Regions from separate parts of the Ferrimonas sp. YIN67 genome, predicted to be linked through region 1. Evidence: riboswitches for the same ligand, from Rfam matches in the RefSeq annotation. Region 1 holds a riboswitch; the other holds the start of a gene.

The links. A riboswitch is a leader RNA that binds a small molecule or an ion and turns the genes downstream of it on or off. The one in region 1 is predicted to bind lysine.
Region 2: linked by a shared signal. The riboswitch ahead of lysC (lysine-sensitive aspartokinase 3) and the one ahead of AC2D8U_RS08610 (Na+/H+ antiporter NhaC family protein) in region 1 are both predicted to bind lysine.

What each region holds. Positions count from the first base shown of each region.
Region 1 is NZ_JBXVVJ010000003.1:306,164-313,690, forward strand. It holds gene AC2D8U_RS08595 (DEAD/DEAH box helicase) at 1-2,391, opposite strand, end outside; gene AC2D8U_RS08600 (LacI family DNA-binding transcriptional regulator) at 2,658-3,695, shown strand; gene AC2D8U_RS08605 (thymidine kinase) at 3,736-4,314, opposite strand; gene AC2D8U_RS08610 (Na+/H+ antiporter NhaC family protein) at 4,414-5,988, opposite strand; lysine riboswitch at 6,074-6,273, opposite strand; gene AC2D8U_RS08615 (electron transfer flavoprotein subunit alpha/FixB family protein) at 6,376-7,299, opposite strand; gene AC2D8U_RS08620 (electron transfer flavoprotein subunit beta/FixA family protein) at 7,299-7,527, opposite strand, start outside.
Region 2 is NZ_JBXVVJ010000008.1:210,156-217,682, forward strand. It holds gene AC2D8U_RS16780 (alpha/beta hydrolase) at 1-192, shown strand, start outside; gene AC2D8U_RS16785 (succinylglutamate desuccinylase/aspartoacylase family protein) at 265-1,398, opposite strand; gene AC2D8U_RS16790 (PLP-dependent decarboxylase) at 1,465-2,688, opposite strand; gene AC2D8U_RS16795 (2,3,4,5-tetrahydropyridine-2,6-dicarboxylate N-succinyltransferase) at 2,689-3,459, opposite strand; gene lysC (lysine-sensitive aspartokinase 3) at 3,533-4,942, opposite strand; lysine riboswitch at 5,041-5,213, opposite strand; gene AC2D8U_RS16805 (YciI family protein) at 5,566-5,880, shown strand; gene AC2D8U_RS16810 (hypothetical protein) at 6,041-6,595, opposite strand; gene AC2D8U_RS16815 (hypothetical protein) at 7,074-7,527, shown strand, end outside.

The DNA of each region.
Region 1 (7,527 bases):
GGCCTGCAGCCGGGCCCGCGCCGCCAAGTCCTGCTGGCGCTCAATGGGGTGACGATAGAGGCGATTAAACTCCGCCTGATTGCCCAGAAACCCCGGCATCAGGAAATCAAACAGGGACCACAGCTCCCCGAGGTGATTTTCCATCGGTGTCCCGGTTAATCCGAGCCGTACCGGGGCGTTAAGACGCTTGATCGCCTGGGTCATCTTGGCCGTGGGGGTCTTGATGATCTGGGCCTCATCCAGTACCGCCAGGCTAAAACGATTCACCTCCATTTGCTCAATATCCCTGTGGATCAGGGGGTAGGTGGTGATCACCAGATCGGACTCGGGGATCTGCTCAAAGGCGCCATGGCGCTGGCTGCCATGCAACACCAGTACCTTAAGATCCGGGGTAAAGCGTGCCGCCTCCCGGCGCCAGTTGCCCACCAATGACGTCGGACACACCAGGATCGCCGGCTCGGAAAGCTCTTCTCGCTCCTTGAGACGCTGCAGGTGGGCCAGAGTCTGGATTGTCTTTCCCAGTCCCATATCATCCGCCAACACGCCGCCAAAACCATAGCCATGCAAAAAGCCCAGCCAGGCCAAGCCCCTTTGCTGATAATCTCGCAGTGTCGCATTCAGCCCCTGTGGGACTTCCACTGCCTCTATGCCGTGGAAATCCCGGAGTTTGTGGGCCAGGGCCCGGATCTGCTCGCCCCCAATCCAACGATTGATCTCCGGCAGCTGGGCCAGCATGCCGGCGTCCCGCTTATTGAGCCGGATCCGCTCGTTGTCGTCGCCGGTCAGCTCCGCCAACAGATCCAGTATGGGTTTCACGCTGGCATGGCGGATCAGCAGCGGCGCCCCCTCGATACGTTCCAGCTCCAGCTCGGTGCGCTCAGAGCGCCAGTCTGGCGTGTGTCGCAACCATTGCATCAACAAAGGCAGCAATGACACCGTCTGGCCCTCCAACTCGACGCTCAGCCCCAGATCAAACCAGTGATCCTGAGCCTCGATCTGCAGATCCAAGGCGCTGAGGGGGATCGGCTCCGCCATCAGGGCCGGATCCAGAGTCACCGACCAGCCCAATGCCTCCAGGTGTTCGGGCCATAACTCACAGAAACGCCGCCAGAAACCACGTCCCGGCTGCTGTGCCACCAGGCGAAGGGGCGAGTAACGATCTTCATCATGAGCCAAGGGTTCGAGGGAGAACTCCTGCGACTTTGCCCAGGCAGCCTGCTCTCCCACCAGATCCCGATCCAGCCACAAGCTGGTTCCCTCTCGACTCACCCTGCGCCGGCGTGGCTCCTGTACCCACTCGGGAGACAGGCACAGGCCCCCATAATCAAACCAGAATTCGGCCACACCGACACCGTCCTGCCACTTGACCGCCAGGTGAGGCACCAGAGGGTAACTCCACTCCTGCTCGGAACGGGGGATCGGCGGTGGTAATGCTCGGCTGGGTATGGCGTCCAGCACCTCATTGGTAAAATGTCGGGCAGACGCAAGGTCCAGCTCGGGCAGTTGCGCCAGCATCGTGATAAAAGAGGTTTCCAACCCCGTATCCACCGGCCCCAGGGTGCCGGCCCGCTCATCCAGATACCAGGGCCGGGAAAAGGGCAGAAGCTGCCAGTCCGGCCGCCCATCGAGAGACAGATCCAGCTCAAAATGCTCATCAACATGCAGCCAGCGGGCCTGCAAGGGCAGTGCCTCCCCCGCCATCAAGGGAGTTTTGTTGTCCTGCCAGAATCCCAGGCCCTGGGCCAGCATCCGTTCAAGCGCCAGGCGATGCAGATCCGAATGGATAAACAGCTCGCCCTCATAATAGCTCGGCGTTCCCGTCAACAGCAGCTCCAGGATCTCCCGGGCCCCATCGGGAAGAGGCACTGTGCTGTAGCCGCTGAGGAACGCACGGATCGGCTTGACCGAGATCTTGCTCCAGCCCCCTTTTTTCAGTGCACGGCGCACCCCGATCTGAGCGTAGATCCGCCGCGCAGGATCCGCCTGATGCTTGCGGGACAGTCGAAACACCACTTGCTGCTCACTCGCCTTGGCAACCGGCTGCGCCATCACTTCGTTCAGGCGGCGCAACCAGGCCTGGTATTGCCGTGACTCCTTCTCATCCTGATACAAAGCGGCCAGCAGAGTCGCCACCACATGCTTACAGTTAAACCCCACCGGGCAGCTGCAGTGGCCCATAAACTTGCGCCGGGTCCGACGATCGAACTCCACCGCGACCTCGTAGTGCGCCTCACCCCGTCCCTGGACTCGAGCAAAGATCTGCTTCCCTGACGGCTCCACGCGCAGTTCCATCACCCGCTCCTGCTCGAAATACCCCAGCCCCCTGGCAAAGGTCGCCTCAGGAAACTGCTTGCGGATCATGGCATCATCGAACGGAAAGGAAACAGGCATAAGAGTACGACTTTACAAACTACAAACTCACTATGTTACTGACATTGATGGAGACAAGGGAAGAGGCGAAAGCCGGGTCTGAAAAACAAATTGCCCACGCGCGCGCCCTACCCGGCTAAGAATGTCGACAGACGCCCCTGTCCGCTTCCTGCTCTCAGAGCCAGGCGCAGCCGTAAACTTGGTAAGAGAAGGCAATTTAATCACTGGCAGCCCACAGCACTTAGGGTATATTGGCCGCCAAGGAACTATGCGACGGAACAGCCCAATTGAGTAAGAACAAAGCCACCTCCTTTGATATCGCCCACCTGGCCGGTGTTTCCCAGTCCACCGTGTCCCGCGCCCTGCGCAACAGTCCACTGGTTAAAGCGGAAACCGTCGAGCTGGTCCAGCGGATCGCCCGTGAGCTGAATTACAAGGTGGATAAGCACGCCAGTAGCCTGCGCTCCCAACACAGTACGACACTGGCCCTGCTACTGTTTGAAGATCCCACCAGTGACGACTCGCTGATCAACCCCTTCTTTCATGCCATGCTCGGCTCCATCACCCGGGCGTGTGCCCGTCAGGGCTACGATCTCCTGATCTCCTTCCAGCAACTTTCCGATGACTGGACCGCCGACTATGGAGACAGCCACAAGGCCGATGGACTGATCCTGCTGGGCTATGGAGACGCCATCGACTACCAGCCCAAACTGCAACAGCTGGAAGCCCAAGGCACCCCCTTTGTCCGCTGGGGGCCACAGCAGGCCTCCACCTGTGGTGTCTCGGTCGGCTGCAATAATCATCAGGGTGGCTTCGACGCCACCCAACACCTGCTCAAACAGGGGCGCCGTCGCATCGCCTTTATCGGCACCGCATCCAACCATTACCCTGAGTTTTTTCAACGTTACCAGGGCTATGTACAGGCCCAGGTGCAGTCCGGTGTGGCGATCGATCCGACCTTGCAGCGAGACGCCATCACCAACGAAGACGCCGGTTATCAGGCCACTTTGTCCCTGCTGGATCGGGTCAATGATCTGGATGCCATCTTCACCGCCAGTGATCTGATCGCCATCGGTGCCATGCGGGCCCTGCAGGAGCGTGGTGTTCGAGTGCCTCAGGAGATCGCCCTGGTGGGCTTTGATGACATTCCGGTAGCCAGCTTCACCTCTCCCCCCCTGACAACGGTGCGACAGGACACTCGACTGGCTGGCGAGATCCTGGTCGACAGCCTGATCCGCCAACTCAACCAGGAGGAGCAGGGGCCCACCACCATCAAAACCGAATTGGTGATCCGGCAGAGTTGCGGAGCCAAACAGCCCGGCTAAGACCAAAAAAAGCCGACGCAGGGCGTCGGCTCTTCAGGACTCAGTCCCAGGCCAACTCGCGAAAATGCTTACGGCACATGGAAACATAACTGTCATTGCCTCCGATCTGGACCTGGGCACCATCCCGAACCGGGTTACCCGCACCATCCAACCGCACCACCATATTGGCCTTACGACCACAATGACAGATGGTCTTGAGCTCTACCAGCTTGTCGGCCCAGGCCAGCAGATAATGGGCCCCTTCAAACAGCTCCCCGCGAAAATCGGTACGCAGGCCATAACACAGCACAGGAATATCATGCCGATCGACGATCTGGGTCAGCTGACGCACCTGGAGCTTGGACATGAACTGGCTCTCATCCACCAGCACACAGTCCACCGGCCCTTTGGCCAGCTGGGCTTCCACCAGAGCGACAATGTTATCGCTGCCATTGAAGATCAGGGCATCAGACTCCAGGCCGATCCGCGAAGTCACCTTACCAACACCGTAGCGGTCATCCAGCGCCGCCGTCAGCACCAACGGGACCATGCCCCGCTCACGATAGTTGTAGGCCGACTGCAGCAAGGAAGTCGATTTGCCGGCATTCATGGCCGAGTAGTAGAAATAGAGCTGAGCCAAAGGTGGGTCCCCCGATAGTGAAGGTGCGATCCTATAAAAAACCGGCGGTGGAGACCACCGCCGGTTGGCATTAGCGTTAGCTGTTTGGCGTTTTCGCCATCACGCCTTGGCCAGGACTTGACGGGCACTCACGCCACGCAGCACCACGACGGCGGCGATCAGGGCCACGCTACTGACCACGAAGCCCACGGTCGCAGAGCCGGTGATCCCGATAGCCAGGTAACCCAGTGCAGCGATCAGGGCCACGGTCACCGCATAGGGCAGTTGAGTGGTCACGTGATCGATGTGGTGACAGCCAGCACCGGTACCGGAGAGTACAGTGGTATCGGAGATTGGCGAGCAGTGATCACCGAAGACCGCACCGGCCAACACTGCGGCCATCATCGGCAGCAACATGGCGATATCGGCGGCAATCGCCATGTCCGCAGCGATGGGCAGCATGATGGCAAAGGTGCCCCAGCTGGAGCCGGTGGAGAAGGCGCAGATCCCCGCCAGCAGGAAGATCAATACCGGCAGCAGCCACAGAGGCGTAGTGCTTCCCACCAGTGAGGCCAGGAAGGTCCCGGTTTCCAGATCACCGATCACGCCGGCAATGGTCCAGGCAAACACCAGAATGTAGACCGCTGGCAACATGGACTTGGTGCCGCTCAACAGCGCCTGACCCACGACCTTGGCTCGGATCCCCTGGCTCAGGGACATCATCAAAGCCACCACCAGGCTCACCAGGGAGGCCATAAACAGGGCAATGGTGGTTTCGGTCTCTTCCAGGGCGCGCATGACGGAGAAGGCTTCACCCTCATCCAGACCGGCAGCACCGGTGGACAGGATGAAGTAGATGGAAGCGATGATCAGCGCCAGGATCGGCAGCAGCAGACCCCAGACTGAGCCATTGTCGGCGATCGCCAGCTTCTCATCCACGCCCGGCGGGTTGCCCTTGCGGCTGTCCCACAGTTGGCCGTCTTCGCGGGCGCGCTTGGCGGCACCGGCCATTGGGCCAATACGGATATCGAAGGCGATCACACAGGCCAACATCACCAGGGCGAAGATGGCATAGAGGTTCATCGGGATCATCTGCAGGAAGCTGGTCAGGGCCCCCAGCTCCAGCCCGCGAGCCGCGAAGATGGTACCGATCAGGCCGACAATGTAGGCCCCCCAGGAGGAGAGCGGTGCCATGACACAGACAGGGGCTGCGGTGGAGTCCACCCCGTAGGACAGCTCTTCGCGGGAGATATTGTGATCATCCGCCACCGGCTTGGCCACAGAGCCCACGGTCAGGGTGTTGAAATAGTCATCAATAAAGATCACAAAACCCAACGCCATGGTCATCAGCCGCGCCTGCTTGCGGGTGCGGATCCGGGTACGAGCCCAGGTCGCAAAGGCCTTGGCGGCGCCGGAGGTATTGATCAGGGCAATGGTCATGCCCAATACCACCAGGAAACCCAGCAGCGGCACGTTCCAATCGTCGATGGCGCCGTCGGACCAGAACTGGCCAATGGCACGGGAAAACAGATCCGTCACGCTATCCAGGGGAGAAAAGCCGTTGGCCATCAGGACACCGACCAGGATCCCTAGACCCAGGGAGAGCAGAACACGGCGGGTCATGACCGCCAGCACAATCGCCACTAGCGGCGGCAGCAGGGAAAATACCGAATTGGCAAAATCGAAAGAAACCATCTTTTATCTAATCGTCGTTATTTAAGATGGAGGCAACTGACACGGCACGAGCCGCGGGGGGAAATCATGGATGATGATCCACCGTCCTTTCAGTAGCGCTCCATAGATAATCTGGACCTGTCATCCTTAACAGAGATCACTATGGCAGTGTTGCACCTGTTCGATACAACCCCAGCAGCCGGGAGCGACCCCCCTAACCACTTCGGCACTAACTCCTTTGGCCCAGCGTTATCGGTTCTCCACCTCGACTGGGTTACTGATAGGCAGTGCGCCTCTACCTGACTTAGGCAGTGATTAATCCTATGGGGACTAATCAACGGCGACATTCTAACCATATTTAAAGGGGGATTAGCCAGAAGGTACCGCCATTTTGGGATCCTTGTCTCGTTATTTTTCCAGTTCAGCCAGTAGGGCAGGCAACACCTGGTTGAGATCCCCCTGCAGGGCATAGTCCGCCTGTTGCATCAAGGGCGCCTGCTCATCAAGATCGATGGCCACTATGACGCCCGCCTCCTTGATCCCCGCCAGGTGTTGCGTCGCCCCCGAGATCCCGATGGCAATATAGAGATCCGGAGCGATGATCTTGCCGGTCTGACCGATTTGGTACTCATTATCAATCAAACCCAGATCCACCAAGGCCCGGGAGCCACCAATCGCGGCCCCCAATCGGTCGGCGAGCCGTTCAACCAGAGCAAACTGCTCCGCATTCTCGATGCCTCGCCCTGCACCAATCACTACCCTGGCCTGCTCCAAGGCCGGTCGTTCACTGTCGATCGTCTGGCAGGACAAGAGTCGTGCCAAGGAGGGGGCCAGGGCCAACGTCACCGGCAAGATCGCCACAGGAGGTGCTGCATTCACCGGAGTAAACCCACCGGTGCGTACGCTGCAAAGGACAGGCGTAACCAGAGTCTGTACCGTCTCGAGCACAGCACCGGCATAGATCGGCCGAACAAACTGGTCGGCGGCTTTAATGGCGACCACCTCGGACACCATGGGGCCATCGAGCAGGGCCGCGATCCGGGGCAGGAGATCCTTGCCGGCGGAATTGGCCGCCATCAGGAGATGGCTGTACCCTTGCTGACGGACCCATTGACTCAATGGCTCGGCCAACGATTGAGCCAACGGCAGTCGTGTTTCATCGACCCAATGGACTCTCTCCACCCCCGCTAACCTGGCCAACTGGCTGGCCAGGGGGTCGCCACCAAACACCATCAGGTGGCAGGGGCCAGGCAACTTGGCCGCGGCGGATACCAGGCGAGATACCTCATCACAATCGGCCGCCACTGGGCCGGTTAAGATCAATGTGCTCATCACAATACCTTTGCACGATTTCGTAAATGGTCGACCAAGCTGGCCACGCTGTCCACCCGGCAGCCTAAACGCTCACCGCGACTGGCATGACGTGCCAGGCTGCGCCATTGAGGACGAACCTCGATAGCGAGCTGTTCCGGTGTCCAGCAGACAATCTGGGCTTTTCGCGCCTTAAGCAGCGCCGGCAACTTGGCAAACCTGGGCTCCGCCAGGCGCAGATCGCAACTG
Region 2 (7,527 bases), on a different contig from region 1:
TGTGCCGAGTATGATCCCCTGTGCAGTGACGGTGAACATTATGCCGAGAAGTTGCGGGCGGCGGGGGTACCGGTGGAGTACCGCCTCTATGAAGGGGTGATCCATGGCTTTATTAAGATGCTTGGGGTGTTCGATCAGGCGGACGCGTTTCTTGAAGAGGTGGGGCCGAGGGTTCGTCGTCTGCTGGAGTGAACCGACCGCCCTCACCAGGGGCGCAGGTGAGAGGAAAAGCAAAACGCGAAGCCGAGGCTTCGCGTTTTTTGATCAGAGCTCAAAGGTGTTGGTCAGAACCTTGTAGAGCTCGGTGCCGCGCTGGACACTCACCGAGGCGAAGTGCAACACAGGGATGGCATCGCAGGGGAGGGTCAGGGTTTCGCACAGCCCCTCGCTTTGCGGCTCACCCAGCTGATCAAAGTGCCACAGTCGGGCCATGGGGGTACCGGCGGGCAAAGGCTGTTCCAGCTTGGCCAGGTATTCCACCTGGCCACCTCTGGGGCTGTAGAATGCCTTGTAATCGGCCAGTTCACAGGCATGCAGGGTAACTGGCTCGATCTGGTAGGGCTGCTCGTCCCACAATGCCTCCCAGGGGGCGGACAGGTGGCTGCGCTGAAGGTAGTTGAGCACCCCCATGGCATCCCGCTTGGCGGCCTCGACATTCAGGTATTCCTGGGAGCCGAGCTCCAGGGTGAAGCCATCCACCAGTACAGGCAGCGAGCGGCCCGCTTGGGCAAAGTGCTCGCTCAGCTGCCACCAGGGGCTGAAGGTGGCCTCGTCCAGGGCACCCCCAAAATCACTGTCCATCAGGATATTGAGGGGAATATTAAAATCCCGGGCGCGCTGGCGGGCATACTTGGGCACATAGAGGTGCCGTCCGGAGACCGGGCCGGTATGCAGATCCAGCACAATATCGGCGTCAACCGCCATGCGTTGCAGCCGCAGGCAGAGGTGCGCTCCTACAGTGAGGCCCCAGGGATCTTGAAGACGCTGCTCCAGTTGTGCTGCCAGCTGTTGTCGAAACTGCTGACGGATTTGGGCCTCGTCGCTGTCGAGATGCTCACTGACAAACTGCGCGATCCCACTGCCATCGAAGTGATACTGGCGGTTCCAGTTGACGCCGGTGACGGGATCGAAGCGACCCAGGGTGAATTCGCCGTTCTTGTGGTTAATGCCGATAGGGTTGGCCAGGGGGACGAGTACCACCTTACCCTTGGGCGGGTTGGCCTTGAAGGCCTCCAGCAGGTGGTGGATCACCGCGTTACCCTGAACTTCGGCGCCATGCAGGTTGGCCTGGATATAGACGCTGGGGCCGGGCTGGCCCGCATCGACGGTGATCACCGGAATGGTGAGCCCGACGCCTGTGGGGTGCTCGGCGACTTGGATGTGGGTTTTACTGATCATGCTGATTGTCTGTTTGAAATTCAGCGCTTAGCTAACGGCTTGTGGCTATTAGCTAAGCGCTTGTCATTAAGCCAGATAGTGGCTGGCGGTCCGGGCCGGGCGCACCACTTCGAAGCGACCCTCGCTGAGGGTGATCTCGGCGGGCAGGGTATGGCACAGGAAGTAGGGCATGCTCTCGGTGAAACCGTAGGCCCCCGCCTGGCTGAAACAGAGCCAGTCCCCCCGCTCAAGGGTGCCGGGCAATTGCACATCCCCCAGGTTATCCAGGCCGGTGCACAGGGCGCCGCGGATCTGGAATGGCTGGAGATCGGCCTCTCCTCCGTTGAGGGATTGAACCGGGAAGGCCTGGCCGGTCAGGGCCGGACGCAGGGCGTGTTGACTGCCCCCTTCGATCACCGCAAAGCGGACCCCCTGGTTCACCTTGATGTCGGCCACCGGGCTGAGGTAGTAGCCGTAGGGGCCTACGGCGTAGCGCCCCAGCTCCATCCAGCACTGCCCCAGGTTGTACTGGCTCTTTAGCTGGCCGAGGGCGGCACAGACGGTTTGCCAGTCCAGCTGTTGGCTCTGGTTGATGTAGGGAATGCCCAGGCCACCGCCGAGATCGACGATGGGCTCGGCCACCTGCCAGGCGTCCAGCAACGTAGCCAGGCGTGGCATGGCGCTTTGCCAGTTGGCGATCAGCTCCTGGGCATCGAGGATATTGCCCCACTGGAAGCAGTGGACCCCGATCAGGTTCAGTTCGTCGGCCAATCTCAGCTCGCTGGGCATCCACTGCTCTGGCGTCAGACCGAAAGGGGTCGCATCACTGCCGCCGAGGACGTTGATGCTGCCATCATCGCTCTTGGGCCAGGGCAGTTGCACGCGAAAGAGTACATCGACGCGAACGCCACGGCTTTGACAGATCTCGGCCAGATCCTGTGCCTGCTGGTGGCTTTCCAGGACGAAGATCCGTACGCCCTTGGTGATGAACTCCTCCAGCATGGCCGGGGTTTTCACCGGTCCGGTATTGAGGATCCGCGACGGACAGACGCCCTGGGCCAGCACCTGGTTAAGTTCGCCGGGACTGGCCACATCAAAGCCAAAGCCCTGAGCATCCAGTGCCTGGATCACGCTGGAGAGGGGATTAGCCTTAACCGCGTACCAGAGTTTGGTAGTGCCCGGCTGGATCCCCCTTTGCAGCTCGGCCAGGTGGCTGGACAGGCCGTCGAGATCGTAGGCGTAGAAGGAACTGCCGATGGATCCGGCAGCCTGTTGCAGCACTAAGCTGTGTCCGTGTTGGATCCCGCTCATTTAGCGCAGCGCCTCTTCCAGCACGAGGGAGGCGTCGGAGCTGGCGTCACGGTACTTGATGATCACCGGACACTGGACGGTCAGGCCCATCTTTTGCCCCCACTCGCTGCTGGCCGGACGGCTTCCAGGAACCACTACGGCATTTTCCGGGATCGGCTCGCCTTTCTCCAGTTGACGCTCGTTAACCATGTCATAGACAGGAACGGAGGCGGAAAGGAAGACGCCCGGGGCCAGCACGGCACCTTTTTTCACGATCACTCCCTCCACCAGGACACAACCAGCACCGATAAAGGCGTCGTCTTCCACGATCACCGGAGCCATCCCAACAGGCTCGAGGACACCGCCGATCTGCACGGCGGCAGAGAGGTGGACGTTCTTGCCGATCTGAGCACAGGAGCCGACCAGGGCGTGGGAGTCCACCATGGTACCGGCATCGACGAAGGCACCGATGTTAATGTAGGCCGGTGGCATGATCACCACGCCCTTGGCGACGTATGCACCACGGCGCACGGCTGAGCCCCCCGGGACCTGGCGTACGCCATCCTCCGGCGTAAAGGTGCGCGGGGCCAGGTTGTGCTTGTCGACGGCGCCGGGAAAGTCCGGGTGGAAGCTCACCATCTCGCCAGCCGGGAAGACGGAGAGGATCCCCTTCTTCACATCGGTGTTGGCGTGCCAATTGCCCTGCTCATCCTGGTAGGCGGCCCGCACTGTGCCCGCTTCCAGTTGTTGCAGCAGCTGTTCCCAAGCAGGGAGGGTTTGGTTCTGAGACATGATGTAGTTCCTATCTTTCTAATTTTTATGCTCTTAATGAGCGTGAGCTTGTTTTATTGGGTCGGTGGACAGTTCAGAGGGTCGCGTCGATAAAGCGATCGTGCACCCTTTGTACCACCTGATTGGCGACGGCCTCGTCCACCAGGAAACAGAGGTTATGAGGGCTGGCGCCCTGGCAGATCATCCGTACGTTGTCCGGCGCCACCGTGGTGAAGGTGTGTTCACTGACCGCCGGGCGGCTGTGGACGTCATTGCCGATCACCGCGACTAACGCCAGGTTGCGCTCTACCTCGACACGGGCCAGCTGGCCAAGCTCGGCGAGGACGGCATCGGTCAGCAGGGCATGGCCGTTGGCGGCGCTGCCCGCTTCATCCAGGGTCAGGGCGATGCTGACCTCTGAGGTGGTCACCAGATCGACGCTGATCTCATGGCGGGCCAGGATAGCGAAGACCTCGGCCAGGAAGCCGGTGGCGTGCAGCATGTTCATGCTGTGGACGGTGACCAGGGTTTGCTGGCGACGCAGGGCGACGGCACGCACCATGGGGCGAGACTCTGTGGTGGGCCGGATCCGGGTCCCACCGAGCTTGGGCTCACGGCTGGAGCCGACAAACACCGCGATGTCGTTGGCCACTGCTGGGATCAGGGTCGCCGGATGCAGCACCTTGGCGCCGAAGGTGGCCAGTTCGGCGGCCTCGCTGAAACTGATCTCCTCGATGGCCCGGGCGGCGCTGCACAGGCGCGGATCCGTGGTGAAGATCCCGGGCACATCGGTCCAGATCTCCACCTCATCGGCGCCCAGACCGGCGGCCAGCAGGGCGGCACTGAAGTCGGAGCCGCCTCGGCCCAGGGTGGTGGTGTGGCCGTTGGTGTCTGCGCCGACAAAACCTTGGGTGACGATCACCTGCTCGCCCAGAAGCGGCGCCAGTTCGGCCTGACACAGGGTGCGGATCGCGTCCTGCTGGGGCATAGCCTTACCGTGCTGGCTATCGGTACGCATCACCTTGCGCACATCGAAGCTGCGGCTGCTGGCTTCACTGAGCTGGCGGTCGAGCACTCGGCTAAACAGCAGGGAGGAGAAGCGCTCGCCAAAGGCCAGGATCTCATCTCGCCAGCCTGCGAGATTCTGACTGCTGGGGCCCACGGTGGCCAGGGTGGCCAGCTCATCCAGCCAGGTGTCGATCTGGCGGGTGATCTCCGGCTCGGCCAGGGGCTCACAGATGGCGTGCTGAATACGGTGGATGATCTCAAGCTGCTCTGCCCGGATCGGGGAAGCGGGCTGTTGTCCAAGGATGACCAGGGCGTTGGTGACGCCGGCACTGGCGCTGACCACTACGACGCGAACCTGAGGGCGGCTGGCCACCAGCTCGGCACAACGCTGCATCGCGGCGAAATCGGCAACGCTGGTGCCACCAAATTTGGCGACGGACAGGGGCGCGACGCGATGGGGGGTTGATACTTGGGATGGCGCTTGTTGAACGGTCATACGTCTCTCTCGAACTTACAAATCCTGATTAAGTTCGGAGAGCTTGGTGTTTGCGGCTTACAGCGGCAGTGGGACTGCGGCGCGTGTGGGGTATCGCAAAGACCAGAAGCTCTCCACCTAAGGGTGACAATTGCGAGGATTCAGCCTCCACAACCGACAAATCGCAGCGCCCAAGCGACGATTTATCTCGGCGTTGATCCCCCTGATCTGTGCTCTTCGGTGTTGGGTCACCTCGTACAGACTGCCTGGTCAACGCTCCTCTTCTGGCCCCGGGCAACCATCCATCTGGACGGCTACAAATAAGGGACGCAAGCATTCAAACATGCAGGAGGAGGTGATGTCAATCACCCTGTCGGTGGTGACTGTGAGTCAGGCGGGTGAGTTTTTGACACAGCAAAAGTGGCTCTGGGATGCTTGAGAACTGTGTCACAAAGGGTGATTCTGAGCTAGATCAGCAAGGGTAGGTTGACCCGCGTCAGTGGGGACCAGGAATGGGATGATGTATTGGGTTTATGGATGGGGCGAACGGGTCCGGAATGTTAGCGACAAACAAAGAGAGCAGTGTTAGATCAATCGCCGTCAGGCATGCAGCACTGCTGGACTAACAAGGTTGGGAGGATAGGGTGGCACATTATCTTTATCGTTTATGTTTGGAGCGCCCTGAGCTGCTGGTCGATGGGCCCACCGTCCGGGAGGCGGCGATCCTGAACGCACATTTTGACTATCTCAAGGGATTGACCGAGTCAGGCCAGGTGCTGATGGCAGGGCGCACCGACTCTGCCCCCGAGGAGGTTTTTGGCATAGTTGTGCTTTGCGCCGACGATGATGCCTCGGCCCAAGGGATCATGGCGGCGGATCCCGCGGTTGCCCAGGGCCTGATGTCGGCCCGGTGCTTCCCCTTTCATCTGGCCCTATGGGGCAAGGGGGGCCTTGAATAGAGGCCTGATCGGCATGCAGGGATTTTTGTCTGGAGGATAGAGAGGGGGCCTGAACCTCGCAGGCAGTTTCTCTTTTCGATAACAGGATAAAACTGGCCCCCATACTGGGGCCAAGTTATTAGCACATTCCAAGGGTATGTCTGGGTTGGCGCTCTGTGGCCTAGAACTGGTATGAGATCGTCAGGTTGCCGGACATGGCAAAGTAGGTGCCGGACTCCCATAGGAAGTCCTCATATTCACTGGCCTGGCGCAATGTCAGGGCGAAGTCCAATGCTGCCGGGCCCCAGTTGTAGCCCAGTCCGCCGCCGAACTGAATGCCGGATACCGTCTCATTGACTCCGGAAAGGGTCCATTTATCGGAGAAGAAACCGCCGCCGCCGTAGGCCCTAAACCCCTTTCGGGCCAAGCCGGTGCCGCCATAGGCCATCAAGTCATAGCCTTTGCTCTCCAGCGCACTCAAATCGTCATTTTCCAATGAAAAGTAGGTGCCTCTGAGCTGAAAATGGTTGTTAAAGGCGTAACCCGCATTCAGGTTATATCCGGAGAAATCGTAATCGGCGGCGGAGTTGTCGTCATTGGCCAATGAGAACGCATACGCCCCTAATCCGATGCTCCAGTTTCTTTCCTGTGAAACCGTATTGGCTTCACTGGCCGGAACCTGTAATGCGAAAACTAATGCCGGTATAACAACGGCTCCCTGAATAAGTGTCTTCATTTATCATCCTAATAAACTGTGAAAGGCGAGATCCAGGCAAAAGATCAATTGGTCCTTTTGTCAGGAGTCCCTTATTGGGTTTAAAACGCCATCCTGGCGACCCGTTACCGATCTCGATGGGCAGGGCAGCGATACGCTACCTTACCATGCTATGTTAGGCAAGTCGTTGATATAAATGCTCAAAGAACTCTTGGGATGGACAGTAAAGGTTTGAGATCTTTGCGATACAAACACCTGGGAAAGGGGACTCTACAGTCATTGGCAGGAGGGGGCCGGGAGCTGAAGATGTGAAAGGCTCAGCGGTCACCAGCACTGCCTCTGAAACCTATGGGTCAGGCTGAACCGGGAGGATAATAATGGCGATAAGCAAACAGATATTAGATGAAGAGTGTTGATTTACTGTGTCGTAGTCGGCAACGTGTTTGCTTGCCAATGTGTTTACTTAAGCTTTTGCCAATTCAGATAAGGAAGTCAGAATATGCGCCAGATGGTGGCTTTATCCACTGCTCTACTCTTGATGGGGTGTGCCAGCAAGGGTGTCCTGCCCCAAGGACCGGTCCCCATCGAGCAGATCCATATCGCCCCGTCGTATGAGATCGTTGAATTGGGTTACTTCAACTTGCAAGGTGAGATCCTTCGATGCTTGCCGCGCCTGGCCAGGACCTCGTTCAATGCACACCAGTCCCATAGCGATTTTCCCGATCCCAATGCGGTCTCCAAAGTTAGCCATGTGGCCTCCGCCAACCAGTTTGTTTACAAGGGCAAGAAAGGGGTATGTTTACGTTTCAGTGAGAGGGGGTATCCCATCTTCTCGGTAGACAGCTTCGTCGGTACGGTGACGCCCAACGGGGTGGCTAAATCAACCACAGATGGATGGTTTGAAGCCATTGCCAAGGAGATCGCGACATGGGGGGAGGTGACGGTTCGTTATC